Regions from separate parts of the Streptomyces sp. NPDC048442 genome, predicted to be linked through region 1. Evidence: riboswitches for the same ligand, from Rfam matches in the RefSeq annotation. Region 1 holds a riboswitch; the other holds the start of a gene.
What was found. A riboswitch is a leader RNA that binds a small molecule or an ion and turns the genes downstream of it on or off. The one in region 1 is predicted to bind thiamine pyrophosphate.
Positions count from the first base shown of each region.

Region 1 (7,071 bases):
CGTGGTGACCCCCTTCGATGCGAGCGCCCTGCGCAACATCGAGCAGGCGATCCGCGACTCCGACCTCGGCGTCAACCCGAGCAACGACGGCCGCATCATCCGAGTGACGTTCCCCCAGCTGACGGAGGAGCGCCGCAAGGACTACATCAAGGTCGCGCGCAACAAGGCCGAGGACTCCCGGATCTCCATCCGCGCCGTCCGCCGCAAGGCCAAGGAGACCCTCGACAAGCTCGTCAAGGACAAGGAGTCCGGCGAGGACGAGGTCCGCCGTGCGGAGAAGGAGCTCGACGACACCACCGCGAAGTACGTCACGCAGGTGGACGAGCTGCTCAAGCACAAGGAAGCCGAGCTGCTCGAGGTCTGATGAACGACTCTTCCTGGGGGGCCCCGCCGAGGGCGGGCTATGCCGGTGAATGGGGAACCCGTGACCAGGGTCCCCTCCCGGCGGGTCCCGCGTACGATGCGCATGACGCCCAGCACACTCGGCCCATGCCCATCGTGCCTGAGACAGGCAGAGACGCCGACGACCGAGACGACCGGAACCGGGGACCTGCTCCCGCCGCGCAGAATTCCGCTGCCCCAGCCGCTTCGGCGGCCGGGGACGCGGCCCGGATTTCTGCTGCCGGGGGCGGTCCCCTGTTCCGCGACCAGATGCCGCAGGAGCCCATGTCGACCCCGTCCCCGGCCCCGCCGCCGCCCCAGAAGAAGCGTGCGGGCCGCGACCTGCGCGCGGCGATAGGGGTCGGCCTCGGACTCGGCGTGCTGATCGTGGCATCGCTGTTCATCTGGAAGGCCGCCTTCGTCGGCGTCATAGCGGTCGCCGTGGTCGTCGGGCTGTGGGAGCTGACCTCCCGGCTGGAGGAGCGCAAGGGCATCAAGGCTCCGCTGGTTCCGCTCGCGGTCGGCGGTGCGGCCATGGTCGTCGCCGGTTACGTGCGCGGGCCCGAGGGCGCCTGGGTCGCCATGGCGCTCACCGCACTGGCGGTGCTGGTCTGGCGGATGACCGAACCGCCGGAGGGGTACCTCAAGGACGTCACCGCGGGTGTCTTCGCCGCGTTCTACGTGCCGTTCCTGGCCACCTTCGTCGCGATGATGCTCACCGCGCAGGACGGACCGCAGCGGGTGCTGACGTTCCTGCTGCTGACGGTGGTCAGCGACACCGGGGCGTACGCGGTGGGCTGGCGCTTCGGCAAGCACAAGCTGGCGCCGCGCATCAGCCCCGGCAAGACCAGGGAAGGCCTGCTCGGCGCGATCGCCTTCGCGATGGTGGCCGGCGTGCTGTGCATGACGCTGCTGGTCGACGGCGGTACGTGGTGGCAGGGCGCGCTGCTCGGCCTCGCGGTCGCCGCCAGTGCCACGCTCGGCGACCTGGGCGAGTCCATGATCAAGAGGGACCTCGGGATCAAGGACATGGGCACGCTGCTGCCGGGCCACGGCGGCATCATGGACCGACTGGACTCGCTGCTGCCGACCGCTCCGGTGGTCTGGCTGATGATGGTCATCTTCATCGGTTCCGCGTGAGCTTCCTACGTACCTGAGCTGCTGTTTTACCCGTGAGGGGCCCGTTGTCCACAGGACGGCGGGCCCCTTGTCGTACATCTGAGACACTGGTATGACCATGCCTGTACCCGGAGAACTCACTTTTGTCGCGCCCCGCGGAGCCAAGAAGCCCCCGCGGCACCTCGCCGACCTCACGCCCGCCGAGCGCAAGGAGGCCGTGGCCGAGATCGGTGAGAAGCCGTTCCGCGCCAAGCAGCTGTCCCAGCACTACTTCGCGCGGTACGCGCACGACCCGGCGGAGTGGACCGACATCCCCGCCGGCTCGCGGGAGAAGCTGCGCGAGGCGCTGCTGCCCGAGCTGATGACGGTCGTGCGCCACCTGTCGACCGACCAGGAGACCACGCGCAAGACGCTGTGGAAAATGCACGACGGGACGCTCGTCGAGTCCGTGCTGATGCGGTATCCGGACCGGGTGACGATGTGCATTTCGTCGCAGGCGGGCTGCGGCATGAACTGCCCGTTCTGTGCGACAGGACAGGCCGGTCTCGACCGGAACCTGTCGACCGCGGAGATCGTGCACCAGATCGTGGACGGCATGCGGGCGCTGCGCGACGGCGAGGTCCCGGGCGGTCCGGCCCGGCTGTCGAACATCGTCTTCATGGGGATGGGCGAGCCCCTCGCCAACTACAAGCGCGTCGTCGGCTCGATCCGCCGGCTGACCGACCCCGAGCCGGACGGCCTCGGCCTTTCGCAGCGCGGGATCACCGTGTCCACCGTGGGCCTGGTGCCCGCGATGCTGCGGTTCGCCGACGAGGGCTTCAAGTGCCGCCTCGCGGTGTCGCTGCACGCCCCGGACGACGAGCTGCGCGACACCCTGGTGCCGGTCAACACGCGCTGGAAGGTGCGGGAGGTCCTGGACGCGGCGTGGGAGTACGCGGAGAAGTCCGGCCGCCGGATCTCGATCGAGTACGCGCTGATCAGGGACATCAACGACCAGGCGTGGCGCGGTGACCTGCTGGGCCGGCTGCTGAAGAACAAGCGGGTGCACGTCAACCTGATCCCGCTGAACCCGACGCCCGGCTCCAAGTGGACGGCCTCGCGCCCCGAGGACGAGAAGGCGTTCGTCCAGGCGATCGCGGCGCACGGGGTGCCGGTGACCGTGCGGGACACCCGCGGCCAGGAGATCGACGGAGCCTGCGGCCAGCTGGCGGCGTCCGAGCGGTAGCACGTCCGGGCCTGGTTGTACGCTGGGCCGCACATTTGCATATTCCGACAGGGGAGCGCCACAGCGCTGAGAGTGCAGTCCTCACTGCAGACCCTCTGAACCTCGCTCAGGTCATTCTGGGTAGGAAGTTCGGTCGTTTACTCAAGCTGTTGCGCCCTGCCCGCATCCTCCCGGTGCGGGCAGGGCCGCGTCTCTTCCTGGTCATTTCCAGGAGGAATTCACCAGTGAGCACCATCAAGAAGTACGCGGCGATATCCATCGTCGCCGCGCTCGGCGTCAGCACGCTCGCCGCCTGCGGCGGTTCGTCCGACGGCGAGAAGAAGGCCGACGGGGCCGGGTCCAAGACGGTCACGCTGGTCAGCCACGACTCGTTCGCCGCCTCGCCCGCCGTGCTGAAGGAGTTCACCCGGCAGACCGGCTACACGGTCAAGGTGCTGAAGAGCGGGGACGCCGGGGCAGCCCTCAACCAGGAGATCCTGACCAAGGGCTCGCCGCGCGGCGACGTCTTCTTCGGCGTCGACAACACGCTCCTCTCGCGCGCGCTCGACAACGGACTGTTCCAGTCGTACGAGGCGAAGGGCCTGGACCGCGTACCGGCGGACCTCCAGCTCGACAAGGGCGAGCACCGGGTGACGCCGGTCGACACCGGCGACATCTGCGTCAACTACGACAAGAAGTACTTCGCGGACAAGAAGCTCGCGCCGCCGAAGTCGCTCGACGACCTGGTCAAGCCCGCGTACAAGAACCTCCTCGTCACCGAGAACGCCGCGACCTCCTCGCCGGGGCTCGGCTTCCTGCTCGCGACCGCCGGACAGTACGGCGACGACGGCTGGCAGGGCTACTGGCAGAAGCTCAAGGACAACGGCGTCAAGGTCGTGGACGGCTGGGAGCAGGCGTACAACGACGAGTTCTCGGGGTCCTCGGGCGGCAAGAAGGCGAAGGCGGACCGGCCGCTCGTCGTGTCGTACGCCTCCAGCCCGCCCGTCGAGGTGCTGTTCGCCGAGCCGAAGCCGGCCGAGGCGCCGACCGGGGTCGCCACCGGGACCTGCTTCCGGCAGATCGAGTTCGCCGGGCTGCTGGACGGCGCGAAGAACGAGGCGGGCGGCAAGGCGCTCCTCGACTTCCTCATCGGCAAGCAGTTCCAGGAGGACCTGCCGCTGAAGATGTTCGTCAACCCGGCCGCCAAGGACACCAAGCTGCCCGAGGTCTACGCCAAGTTCGGCGCGACCATTGACAAGCCGCTGACCGTGGAGCCCAAGAAGATCGCCGACAAGCGTGAGCAGTGGGTCAAGTCGTGGTCCTCGCTGGTGAACAAGTAGGCACGACCCCGCCGGGTGCCCCCAGGGGCGCCCGGCGGGGTTCCTGGCGTGGGAGCGCGGTGCGGCTGGGCCTGATGGCTGTGCCCGTCGCCTTCTTCGCGCTGTTCTTCGCCTACCCGGTCGTCGCGATCGTCGGGCGCGGGCTGAAGTCAGGCGATGCCTGGCAGCTCGGGCGGATCGGGGAGGTGCTGGGCGACCCGGACATCCTCGGCGTGCTCTGGTTCACCACCTGGCAGGCGCTCGCCTCGACCGCGCTCACTCTGCTGCTTGCGCTGCCCGCCGCGTACGTCTTCGCCCGGTTCGACTTTCCGGGGAAGCAGCTGCTGCGGGCCGTGGTGACGGTGCCGTTCGTGCTGCCCACCGTGGTGGTGGGCACCGCGTTCCTGGCGGTGCTCGGGCGCGGTGGGCTCCTCGACGAGCTGTGGGGCGTACGGCTCGACACCACCGTGTGGGCGATCCTGCTCGCCCACGTCTTCTTCAACTACGCGGTGGTCGTACGGACCGTGGGCGGCCTGTGGTCGCAGCTCGACCCCCGGCAGGAGGAGGCCGCCCGGGTGCTCGGCGCGGGGCGTTTCGCGGCCTGGCGGCGGGTGACGCTGCCGGCGCTCGGGCCCGCGGTGGCCGCCGCCGCGCTGATGGTGTTCCTGTTCACCTTCACCTCCTTCGGTGTCGTACAGATCCTGGGCGGGCCCGCCTACTCCACCCTGGAGGTGGAGGTGTACCGGCAGACCGCGCAGCTCCTCGACCTGCCGACCGCGGCCGTGCTGACGCTGGTGCAGTTCGCCGCGGTGGGTGCGATCCTCGCCGTGCACGCGTGGACGGTGCGGCGGCGCGAGAGCGCGCTCAAGCTGGTCGACCCGGCACAGACGTCGCGCAGGCCGCGCGGCGCCGGGCAGTGGACGCTGCTCGGCGGGGTGCTCGCGACCGTACTTGTCCTGATCCTGCTGCCCCTGTCCGTGCTGGTCGAACGGTCGCTGGACGGGCCCGAGGGGTACGGATTCGGCTACTACCTGGCGCTGCGGTCGGTGGCCGAGAGCGGCGGGACCTTCCTGGTGCCGCCGCTGGAAGCGGTCGGGAACTCCCTGCAGTACGCCGTGGTGGCGACCGCGATCGCGCTGCTCGTCGGCGGTCTGGCGGCCGCCGCCCTCACCCGGCGGGCGGGGCGGCTGGTGCGCGGGTTCGACGCGCTGCTGATGCTGCCGCTGGGCGTCTCCGCGGTGACGGTGGGCTTCGGCTTCCTGATCACCCTCAACAAGCCGCCGCTGGACCTGCGCACCTCGTGGATCCTGGTGCCGCTGGCCCAGGCGCTAGTGGGCGTGCCCTTCGTCGTACGGACCATGCTGCCCGTGCTGCGCGCGGTCGACGGACGGCTGCGGGAGGCCGCGGCGGTCCTCGGGGCCTCGCCGCTGCGGGCCTGGCGGGAGGTCGACCTGCCGCTGGTGCGGCGGGCGCTGCTCGTGGCGGCCGGGTTCGCCTTCGCCGTCTCGCTGGGCGAGTTCGGCGCGACCGTCTTCATCGCACGGCCCGACAACCCGACGCTGCCGGTGGCCGTGGCCCGGCTGCTCGGGCGGGCCGGCGACCTCAACTACGGGCAGGCGATGGCCCTCAGCACGATCCTCATGGTCGTGTGCGCGGTGTCGCTGCTGGTGCTGGAACGCATCCGGCCCGACCGATCCGTATCCGGGGAGTTCTGAATGACCGACGCTGCGCAGTCCTTGTTGCGGCTGGAAGCTCTCACCGTACGGTTCGGTGCGCGGGCGGCGCTCGACGCGGTGGACCTGCGGGTGGCCGCGCACGAGATCGTCTGCGTGCTCGGGCCGAGCGGCAGCGGCAAGTCGACGCTGCTGCGGGTGGTGGCCGGGCTCCAACTGCCGGACGCCGGGCGGGTGTTGCTGGACAGCGCCGACCAGGCGGGGGTGCCGGTGCACCGGCGGGGGGTGGGCCTGATGTTCCAGGACCACCAGCTCTTCCCGCAGCGGGACGTCGGCGGCAACGTCGCCTTCGGTCTGCGGATGCGGGGCGCGGGACAGGCCGAACAGGTGCGCCGCGCCGAGGAGTTGCTGGAACTGGTCGGGCTGCCGGGCGCCCAGCTGCGGGCGGTGGCCTCGCTGTCCGGCGGCGAACAGCAGCGGGTCGCGCTCGCCCGCGCACTGGCCCCGCAGCCCAAGCTCCTGATGCTGGACGAACCGCTGGGCCAGCTCGACCGCGGCCTGCGCGAGCGCCTTGTGGTCGAACTCCGCCAGCTCTTCGGCCGGTTGGGCACCACCGTCCTCGCCGTCACCCACGACCAGGGCGAGGCCTTCGCCCTGGCCGACCGGGTCGTCGTCATGCGGGACGGCGGCATCGCGCAGACCGGGGCCCCTCTCGACGTCTGGCAGCGGCCCGCATCGGAGTTCGTGGCCCGCTTCCTGGGCTTCGACAACGTGGTGGAGGCGACCGTGAGCGGCGAGGCCGCGGACACGGTGTGGGGCAAGATCCCCGTCCCGGCAGGATCCCCGCAGGGCGTCACCCGGCTGCTCGTACGCCCCGCAGGCGTCCGGCTCGTACCGGTCGCGGACGGCCTGCCCTGCGCGGTGACCGCGCGCACCTTCCGGGGCAACCACGTCGCCGTACAACTGCGCCCGGCGGACGGGCCGTTGCTGGAGGCCGCATGCGCGCTGCGGGACGCCCCGGAGGAGGGCGCCGACGTGGGGGTCGCCTTCGCGGCGGACGAGGTCGTGCTGCTGCAGGGCTGAGACAGGTGCTTGACGTGCCACGGGCCGGTCCCTGGCGGTGCCATGGAGTGGCCCTGTCGGTGCCATGGGCCGGTCCCTGGCGGGGCACGGAGTGACCCTGTCGGTGCCACGGGCCGGCCCTTGGCGGTGCGGCGGAGTGACCCCTGTAGTGCCACGGGGTGACCCGGAGGTTGGCACCAGGGTGTGATGCCACGTCTGCGGACCGCCCCGCACCGTGGCCGCATGAACGATGCGACGGTGGTTGTCGACGGCAAACGGCATGTGCGGCAAGGGGAGTTGAGGGCGGGCGTCG
Region 1 is NZ_JBEZKB010000007.1:184,201-191,271, forward strand. Features, by position in the region: gene frr (ribosome recycling factor) at 1-364, shown strand, start outside; gene AB0D18_RS13635 (phosphatidate cytidylyltransferase) at 364-1,521, shown strand; gene rlmN (23S rRNA (adenine(2503)-C(2))-methyltransferase RlmN) at 1,619-2,725, shown strand; TPP riboswitch at 2,765-2,870, shown strand; gene AB0D18_RS13645 (thiamine ABC transporter substrate-binding protein) at 2,950-4,044, shown strand; gene AB0D18_RS13650 (iron ABC transporter permease) at 4,119-5,738, shown strand; gene AB0D18_RS13655 (ABC transporter ATP-binding protein) at 5,739-6,779, shown strand; partial or broken gene AB0D18_RS13660 (glycosyltransferase 87 family protein) at 7,002-7,071, shown strand, end outside.

Region 2 (7,071 bases), on a different contig from region 1:
GGTGATCGCGCGGACGACCACGACGCGGCGGGCGCCCGCGGCCAGCACCTCGTCGAGGTTGCGCGCGTCGATGCCGCCGATGGCGAACCAGGGGCGGCTCTGGGCGAGCGAGGCCGCGTACCGCACGAGGCCGAGCCCGGGGGCGTACCGGCCGGGCTTGGTGGGGGTGGGCCAGCAGGGACCGGTGCAGAAGTAGTCGACGCCCGGCTCGGCGACGGCGGCGTCGACCTCGGACTCGGCGTGCGTGGAGCGGCCGATCAGGACGTCGCCGCTGCGGGAGCCGAGGATCGCGCGGGCGGCGGGGACCGGCAGGTCGCCCTGGCCGAGGTGGAGGACGTCGCTGCCGATGGCGTGCGCCACGTCGGCGCGGTCGTTCACGGCGAGGAGCTTGCCGTGCCGGCGGCAGGCGTCGGCGAGGACCGCCAGGTGCTCCAGCTCCTCGCCCGCCTCCATGCCCTTGTCGCGGAGCTGAACGATGTCGACGCCACAGGACAGCACCGCGTCGAGGAAGGCCGGAAGGTCTCCCTGCGCCTTGCGGGCGTCCGTGCAGAGGTAGAGCCGGGCGTCGGCGAGCTGCGCGCTGGGCGTGGGCATGGTGCGGTTCCCCCCGTGGTGGCGGGGTGTCCCCCGTCGGTCGGCGGCGGTGTGCGGTCCGCCCGGCCGGGCGGACCGCACAGCGCCGTGGTGTGGTGCGGCGTCGTCAGAGGGCGAGCGCCTGGGCGCGGCGCTTCACCTCCGTGCCGCGATTCTCGCTCAGGGCCTGGGCGGGGGTGCCGGGCAGGGTCGGGTCGGCGGTGAAGAGCCACTCCAGCATCTCCGCGTCGGAGAAGCCGTCGTCCTTCAGGACCGTCAGGAGCCCGGGAAGGCCCTTGACGATCTGGTTGCCGTCGAGGAAGGCGGCGGGCACCTGCAGCGAACGGTTCTCACCGCGCCGCACGGCGATGAGCTGGCCGTCCTTCACCAGCTGCCGCACCTTCGTCACCTCCAGGTCGAGCATCTCCGCGATGTCGGGGAGGTAGAGCCAGGCGGGGACGAGCGATTCGATCTTTGCGTCAATCTCGGTCACAGGACAAGCGTGCCATCCGGGACCGACAGTCGGTACCCGGGCCCGTCCGGCCGGGGGATTTCCTACGGCTTCCGTACGGCCGACTTCAGCGGTACGGAAGGGTCGGCGGCCAGCGCCGGGTCGAGCGCCGCCCCCGCCTCCACCAGCTTGCGGCCCTGTGCCAGGTCGCGCGGGCGGCCCACCGCGAGCAGGGCCACCAGGGCGCCGCCGCGCAGCCAGCACACCGACCAGGAGGGTCCGGCGGGCTCGCCGCGCCAGATCGTCTCGTCGGCGTCCGCGTGGTGGCCGACGTACTGCACGAAGCGGCCGAACTGCTCGGACCAGAAGTACGGCACGGGGTCGTAGGGCAGCGGGGCGCCGCCCAGGATGTTCGCGGCTACCGTGCGCGGGCCCTGGAGCGCGTTGTCCCAGTGGTGCACGAGCAGCCGCGTGCCGTACCGCCCGGACGGGAAGGAGGCGCAGTCCCCGACCGCGTACACGTCGGGGACCGAGGTCCGCAGGTGCACGTCGGCGGTGACGGAGCCGTCCGGGCCGAGCTCGATGCCGGAACCCGCCAGCCAGGCCGTCGCGGGTCTGGCGCCGATACCGACGAGGACGGCGCCGGCCGGGATCCGGCGGCCGTCGGCGAGGAGCACCGCGCCCGGCTCCACCGCCGCCACGCGCGCGTGGGTGAGGAGCTCGGCGCCGCCTTCGGCGTACCAGGCGGCCATCGGCGCGGCGATCTCGGCGGGCATCGTCCCGGCGAGCGGCCGGTCGGCGGCCTCCACGACCGTGACGGTGCAACCCGCTTCCCTTGCGGCGGTGGTGAACTCGGCGCCGATCCAGCCCGCGCCGACCACCACCACGTCGGCGGCCGCGTCCAGCACCGGGCGCAGCCGCCGCGCATCGTCGAGGGTGCGCAGCAGGTGGACGTCGGGGACGCCGGCCGTGCCGGGAAGGGTGACGGGGTCCGCTCCGGTGGCGAGGACCAGGGCGTCGTACGGCACCGGCCCGTCGGGGGTGTCGATCTCGTGGTCCGCCGGGCGCACCCCGGTGACGTCGAGCCCCAGCCGGAGCTCGATGCCCAGCGCGTCGAAGTCGACCTCGAAGGCCGAGCCCTCGGCCTTGCCGAGCAGCACCGCCTTGGACAGCGGCGGCCGGTCGTACGGCGGGTGGGGCTCGGCGCCGATCAGTGTGATCCGGCCTCCGTGGCCCTGCTCCCGCAGGGCCACGGAGGTCTGCACCCCGGCCATTCCCGCACCGACGACGACGATTCGCTTCTGCTCGCTCACCCGACCACCTTATGTATCTGACACAACGTCAGGAAAGGAGTTCCTCGACCACGCTCGTGCCGCTGCCCTCCTGGGACTCCCATGCCCAGCTCTCGTCCAGCCGAACGCGGCCGTCCGCGAGCAGCGTGACCGTGGAGACGCAATGTCCGGACGAAGTCGTTCCGTCCCGTTTCAGCTGGACGTACCTGAAGTCGAGCCGGTCCCCCGCGCGCGTGCCGACCAGCTGCCCGCGCACGACGTCGCCGCCCGCGTACTCGGCCCAGATCCGGCCGTCCTGCTCGTGGTACGTGAAGCGGGTGCGGGTGCCGACCTGCCCGGGGGCCTGGTCGGCGACCGGCGCGAGGACGAGTCCGTCGAGCGAACGGGGCACGGGGTGCTCCCTCACAGTCTGTTGAACCCAAGGACTAGTCTGGTCACCGTACAAGCACTCACGGGAGCCCGGCTGACCGGGCTGAGAGGGAGGCTGACCAGGCCTCCGACCGTACGAACCTGATCCGGGTCATGCCGGCGAAGGGAGGGGCTGGACGCCCATGCACACATCTCCACACCCGCACGCTTCCGAGCACCTGCACGCTTCCGAGCAACGGCCGTACGACGTCCTGGTGGTCGGCGGCGGAATCATCGGCCTCGTCACGGCCTGGCGGGCCGCGCAGCGCGGTCTGCGCACCGCGCTCGCCGACCCCGCACCGGGCGGCGGCGCCGCACAGGTGGCGGCCGGAATGCTGGCCGCCGTCACCGAACTCCACCACGGCGAGCAGACCCTGCTCGGCCTCAACCTCGCCTCCGCGCGCCGCTATCCGGACTTCGTCACGGAGCTGGAGGAGGCGTCGGGGCAGGACACCGGCTACCGCGCGTGCGGCACCCTCGCCGTGGCGCTGGACTCCGACGACCGGGCCCACTTGCGCGAACTGCACACCCTGCAGCGGCAGTCGGGCCTGGAGTCGGAGTGGCTGAGCGGGCGCGACTGCCGCCGACTGGAGCCGATGCTCGCGCCGGGCGTGCGCGGCGGGCTGCGGGTGGACGGCGACCACCAGATCGACCCGCGACGGCTGGCAGCCGCCCTTCTGACGGCCTGCGAGCGCGCCGGGGTGGTTGTGTACCGCACGACGGCCGAGCGGCTGTCCGTCGTACGGGAGAGGGCTTCGGGCGCGCTGCTGGCCGACGGCACCGAGGTCGTCGCCGACCAGGTGGTGCTGGCCGCCGGTTCGCTCAGCGGGCGGCTCGCGGGAGTGCCTCAAGAGGTGCTGCCGCCGGTGCGCCCGGTCAAGGGACAGGTGCTGCGGCTGACGGTGCCGCCCGCCTACGCCCCGTTCCTGAGCCGTACGGTGCGCGCCGTGGTGCGCGGCAGCGAGGTCTATCTGGTGCCGCGCGAGAACGGCGAGCTGGTCGTGGGCGCGACCTCGGAGGAGCTCGGCTGGGACACCACCGTCACGGCGGGCGGCGTCTACGAGCTGCTGCGCGACGCCCACGAGCTGGTCCCCGGCATCACCGAGCTCCCGCTCACCGAGACCCGGGCCGGGCTGCGCCCCGGCTCCCCCGACAACGCCCCGCTGCTCGGCCCCACCGCCCTGCCGGGCCTGCTGCTCGCCACCGGGCACTACCGCAACGGGGTGCTGCTGACCCCGGTCACCGGCGACGTCATGGCGGACGTCCTGACCACCGGCGAACTCCCCGAGGAGGCGCGGGCGTTCACCCCGCAGCGCTTCACTTCCGACTCCGCACCCGACTCCGCCCCCGTACCCGTGCCCGTGCCCGTACGACAGGAGCAGCCCGCATGAACACCCCGGTGAACGTGTCCGTGAACGGTGAGGGGCGCGAGGTCTGCGCCGGTACGACGCTCGACGACCTCGTCGCGGCGCTCACGCGCGCGCACGCGGGCGTGGCTGCCGCGCTCAACGAAACAGTGGTGCCGCGCGGCCGGTGGGCGGCCACCGCCCTCGCCGACGGCGACCGCGTCGAAGTACTCACCGCGGTCCAGGGAGGCTGACGACATGGCAGACGATCTCTTCGAACTGGGCGGCGCCGCGTTCTCGTCCCGGCTCATCATGGGGACCGGCGGCGCGCCCAGCCTGGAGGTGCTGGAGCGGTCGCTCGTCGCGTCCGGGACCGAGCTGACGACGGTGGCGATGCGACGGCTCGATCCGTCCGTGCGGGGCTCCGTGCTGTCCGTGCTGGAGAAGCTGGGCATCCGGGTGCTGCCCAACACGGCAGGCTGCTACACGGCGGGCGAGGCCGTGCTCACGGCCCGGCTCGCACGCGAGGCGCTGGGCACCGACTGGGTGAAGCTGGAGGTCATCGCCGACGAGCGGACCCTGCTGCCCGACCCGGTCGAGCTGCTGGACGCGGCGGAGGTACTGGTCGACGACGGCTTCACCGTGCTCCCGTACATGAACGACGACCCGGTGCTGGCGCGGAAGCTGGAGGACGTGGGCTGCGCGGCGGTCATGCCGCTGGGCTCGCCGATCGGGTCCGGGCTCGGCATCCGCAACCCGCACAACTTCGAGCTGATCGTGGAGCGGGCCGGGGTGCCGGTGATCCTGGACGCGGGGGCGGGGACCGCGTCGGACGCGGTGCTGGCGATGGAGCTGGGGTGCGCGGGGGTGATGCTCGCCTCGGCGGTGACGCGGGCGCAGGAGCCGGTGCTGATGGCGGAGGCGATGCGGCACGGCGTGGAGGCGGGCCGTCTCGCGTACCGCGCGGGGCGCATCCCCCGCCGCCACTTCGCGCAGGCGTCGTCGCCGGGCGAGGGCCTGGCCCGGCTGGATCCGGAGCGGCCGGCGTTCTGAGGGGAGTGCGATAGGTGCGGGTGCGTCGCGGCTGGTCGCGCCCGCGCGGCCGCGCCCCTGAAGGGGCGCGGCCGTCACAGCTCGGCTTCAGAACGGCGGCAGCAAGTACATCCACGCCCGACCTGTCCCTACCGGCTCGTAGACTCCCTCCGTGGACACGACCCTCCAGGACCCCCTCGTCGGGCAGCTGCTCGACGGCCGCTACCGCGTCGAGGCACGCATCGCCGTCGGCGGGATGGCCACGGTCTACCGGGCCGTGGACACCCGCCTCGACCGGGTGCTCGCGCTCAAGGTGATGCACCCCTCGCTGGCCGCGGACGACTCCTTCGTCGAGCGGTTCATCCGCGAGGCCAAGTCGGTGGCCCGCCTCGCACACCCCAATGTGGTGGGCGTCTTCGACCAGGGCACCGACGGCAGCTACGTCTACCTGGCGATGGAGTACATCGCGGGCTGCACCCTGCGCGACGTGCTGCGCGAGCGCGGCGCGCTCCAGCCGCGGGCCGCGCTCGACATCCTGGAGCCCGTGCTGGCCGCCCTCGGCGCCGCGCACCGGGCCGGGTTCGTGCACCGCGACATGAAGCCGGAGAACGTCCTGATAGGGGACGACGGCCGGGTGAAGGTCGCCGACTTCGGTCTCGTACGCGCCGTGGACACGGTCACCAGCACGACGGGGTCCGTCCTCGGTACGGTCTCCTACCTCGCCCCCGAGCAGATCGAGCACGGCACCGCCGACACCCGCGCCGACGTGTACGCCTGTGGCGTGGTCCTGTACGAGATGCTCACCGGCAGCAAGCCGCACTCCGGCGGCACTCCCGCCCAGGTGCTCTACAAGCACCTCAATGAGGACGTGCCGGCGCCGTCCGCCGCCGTGCCGGGGCTGGCCCCGGCCCTCGACGAGCTGGTGGCGAGCGCGACGGCGCGCCACCCGCAGGCCCGCCCGTTCGACGCGGTCGAGCTGCTGGGGCAGGCGCGGACCGCGCGGTCCGCTCTGGACGATGCCCAGCTGGACGTCGTACCTCCGCGGGCGCAGGAGAACGTGAGCACCGGTCCCGAGGAGCGGACCAGTGTCATCCCGCGGACCCTGCCCACCGAGCAGCACACGAGCCGGCTGCGGATGCCGCTGCCGGAGGAGCCCGAGCCCGCGGGGCAACGGCGGCGGTGGCCGATGTCCTCGCGGCGCGGCCTGGTGGGGCTGGTGACCGCCGTCCTGCTGGTGCTCGGTCTGGGCACCGGGGTCTGGTACATCAACTCCGGGCAGTTCACGCAGGTGCCGCGGCTGCTCAGCCAGCCCGAGAAGGAGGCCCGCAAGAAGCTGGACGCCGCCGGCCTCGACCTGAAGGGCGTGGAACGGAAGTTCAGCGACACCGTCGCGCGCGGCGCCGTCATGGACAGCGACCCGGCGCCCGGCGAGCGGATCCGCACCAACGGCTCGGTGACGCTGGTCCTCTCGCGCGGCCCCGAGATCGTGAAGGTCCCCGACCTCACGAGGATGCCGCTGGCGAAGGCCAGGGGCGAGCTGAAGGACGCGGGGCTCGCGCCGGGCGTCGTCACCAGGGCGTTCAGTGCGGACGTCCCGCGGGGCGCGGTGATCAGCACGGACCCGGCGGCCGGCACCGGCCGGTCGCCGGACTCCGCGGTGGCGATGGTGGTCAGCAAGGGGGCCCCGGTGGACATGCCGTCGGTGACCGGGCAGAGCGTCGAGGACGCCAGGAGCAGGCTCGAAGGTCTCGGCCTGAAGGTCGACGTCGCGCCGGGGCAGGTCAACTCCCCTGCGGAGGCGGGCAAGGTGGGCCGCCAGTCGGTGGCCGTCGGCACCCGGCTCGGCGAGGGCGAGCGCGTCACGCTCACCGTCTCCAAGGGGCCCCGGATGATCTCGGTGCCCGACGTGCTCGGCAAGGAGCGCGACGAAGCGAGCCGCATCCTCAAAGAGGCGGGCTTCGAGGTCGAG
Region 2 is NZ_JBEZKB010000005.1:8,528-15,598, reverse strand. Features, by position in the region: gene thiE (thiamine phosphate synthase) at 1-594, opposite strand, end outside; gene AB0D18_RS09650 (Rv2175c family DNA-binding protein) at 701-1,066, opposite strand; gene AB0D18_RS09645 (FAD-dependent oxidoreductase) at 1,129-2,298, opposite strand; gene AB0D18_RS09640 (hypothetical protein) at 2,366-2,707, opposite strand; TPP riboswitch at 2,758-2,870, shown strand; gene thiO (glycine oxidase ThiO) at 2,868-4,115, shown strand; gene thiS (sulfur carrier protein ThiS) at 4,112-4,324, shown strand; gene AB0D18_RS09625 (thiazole synthase) at 4,329-5,123, shown strand; gene pknB (Stk1 family PASTA domain-containing Ser/Thr kinase) at 5,275-7,071, shown strand, end outside.
Region 2: another riboswitch for thiamine pyrophosphate. It lies ahead of thiO (glycine oxidase ThiO); the one in region 1 lies ahead of AB0D18_RS13645 (thiamine ABC transporter substrate-binding protein).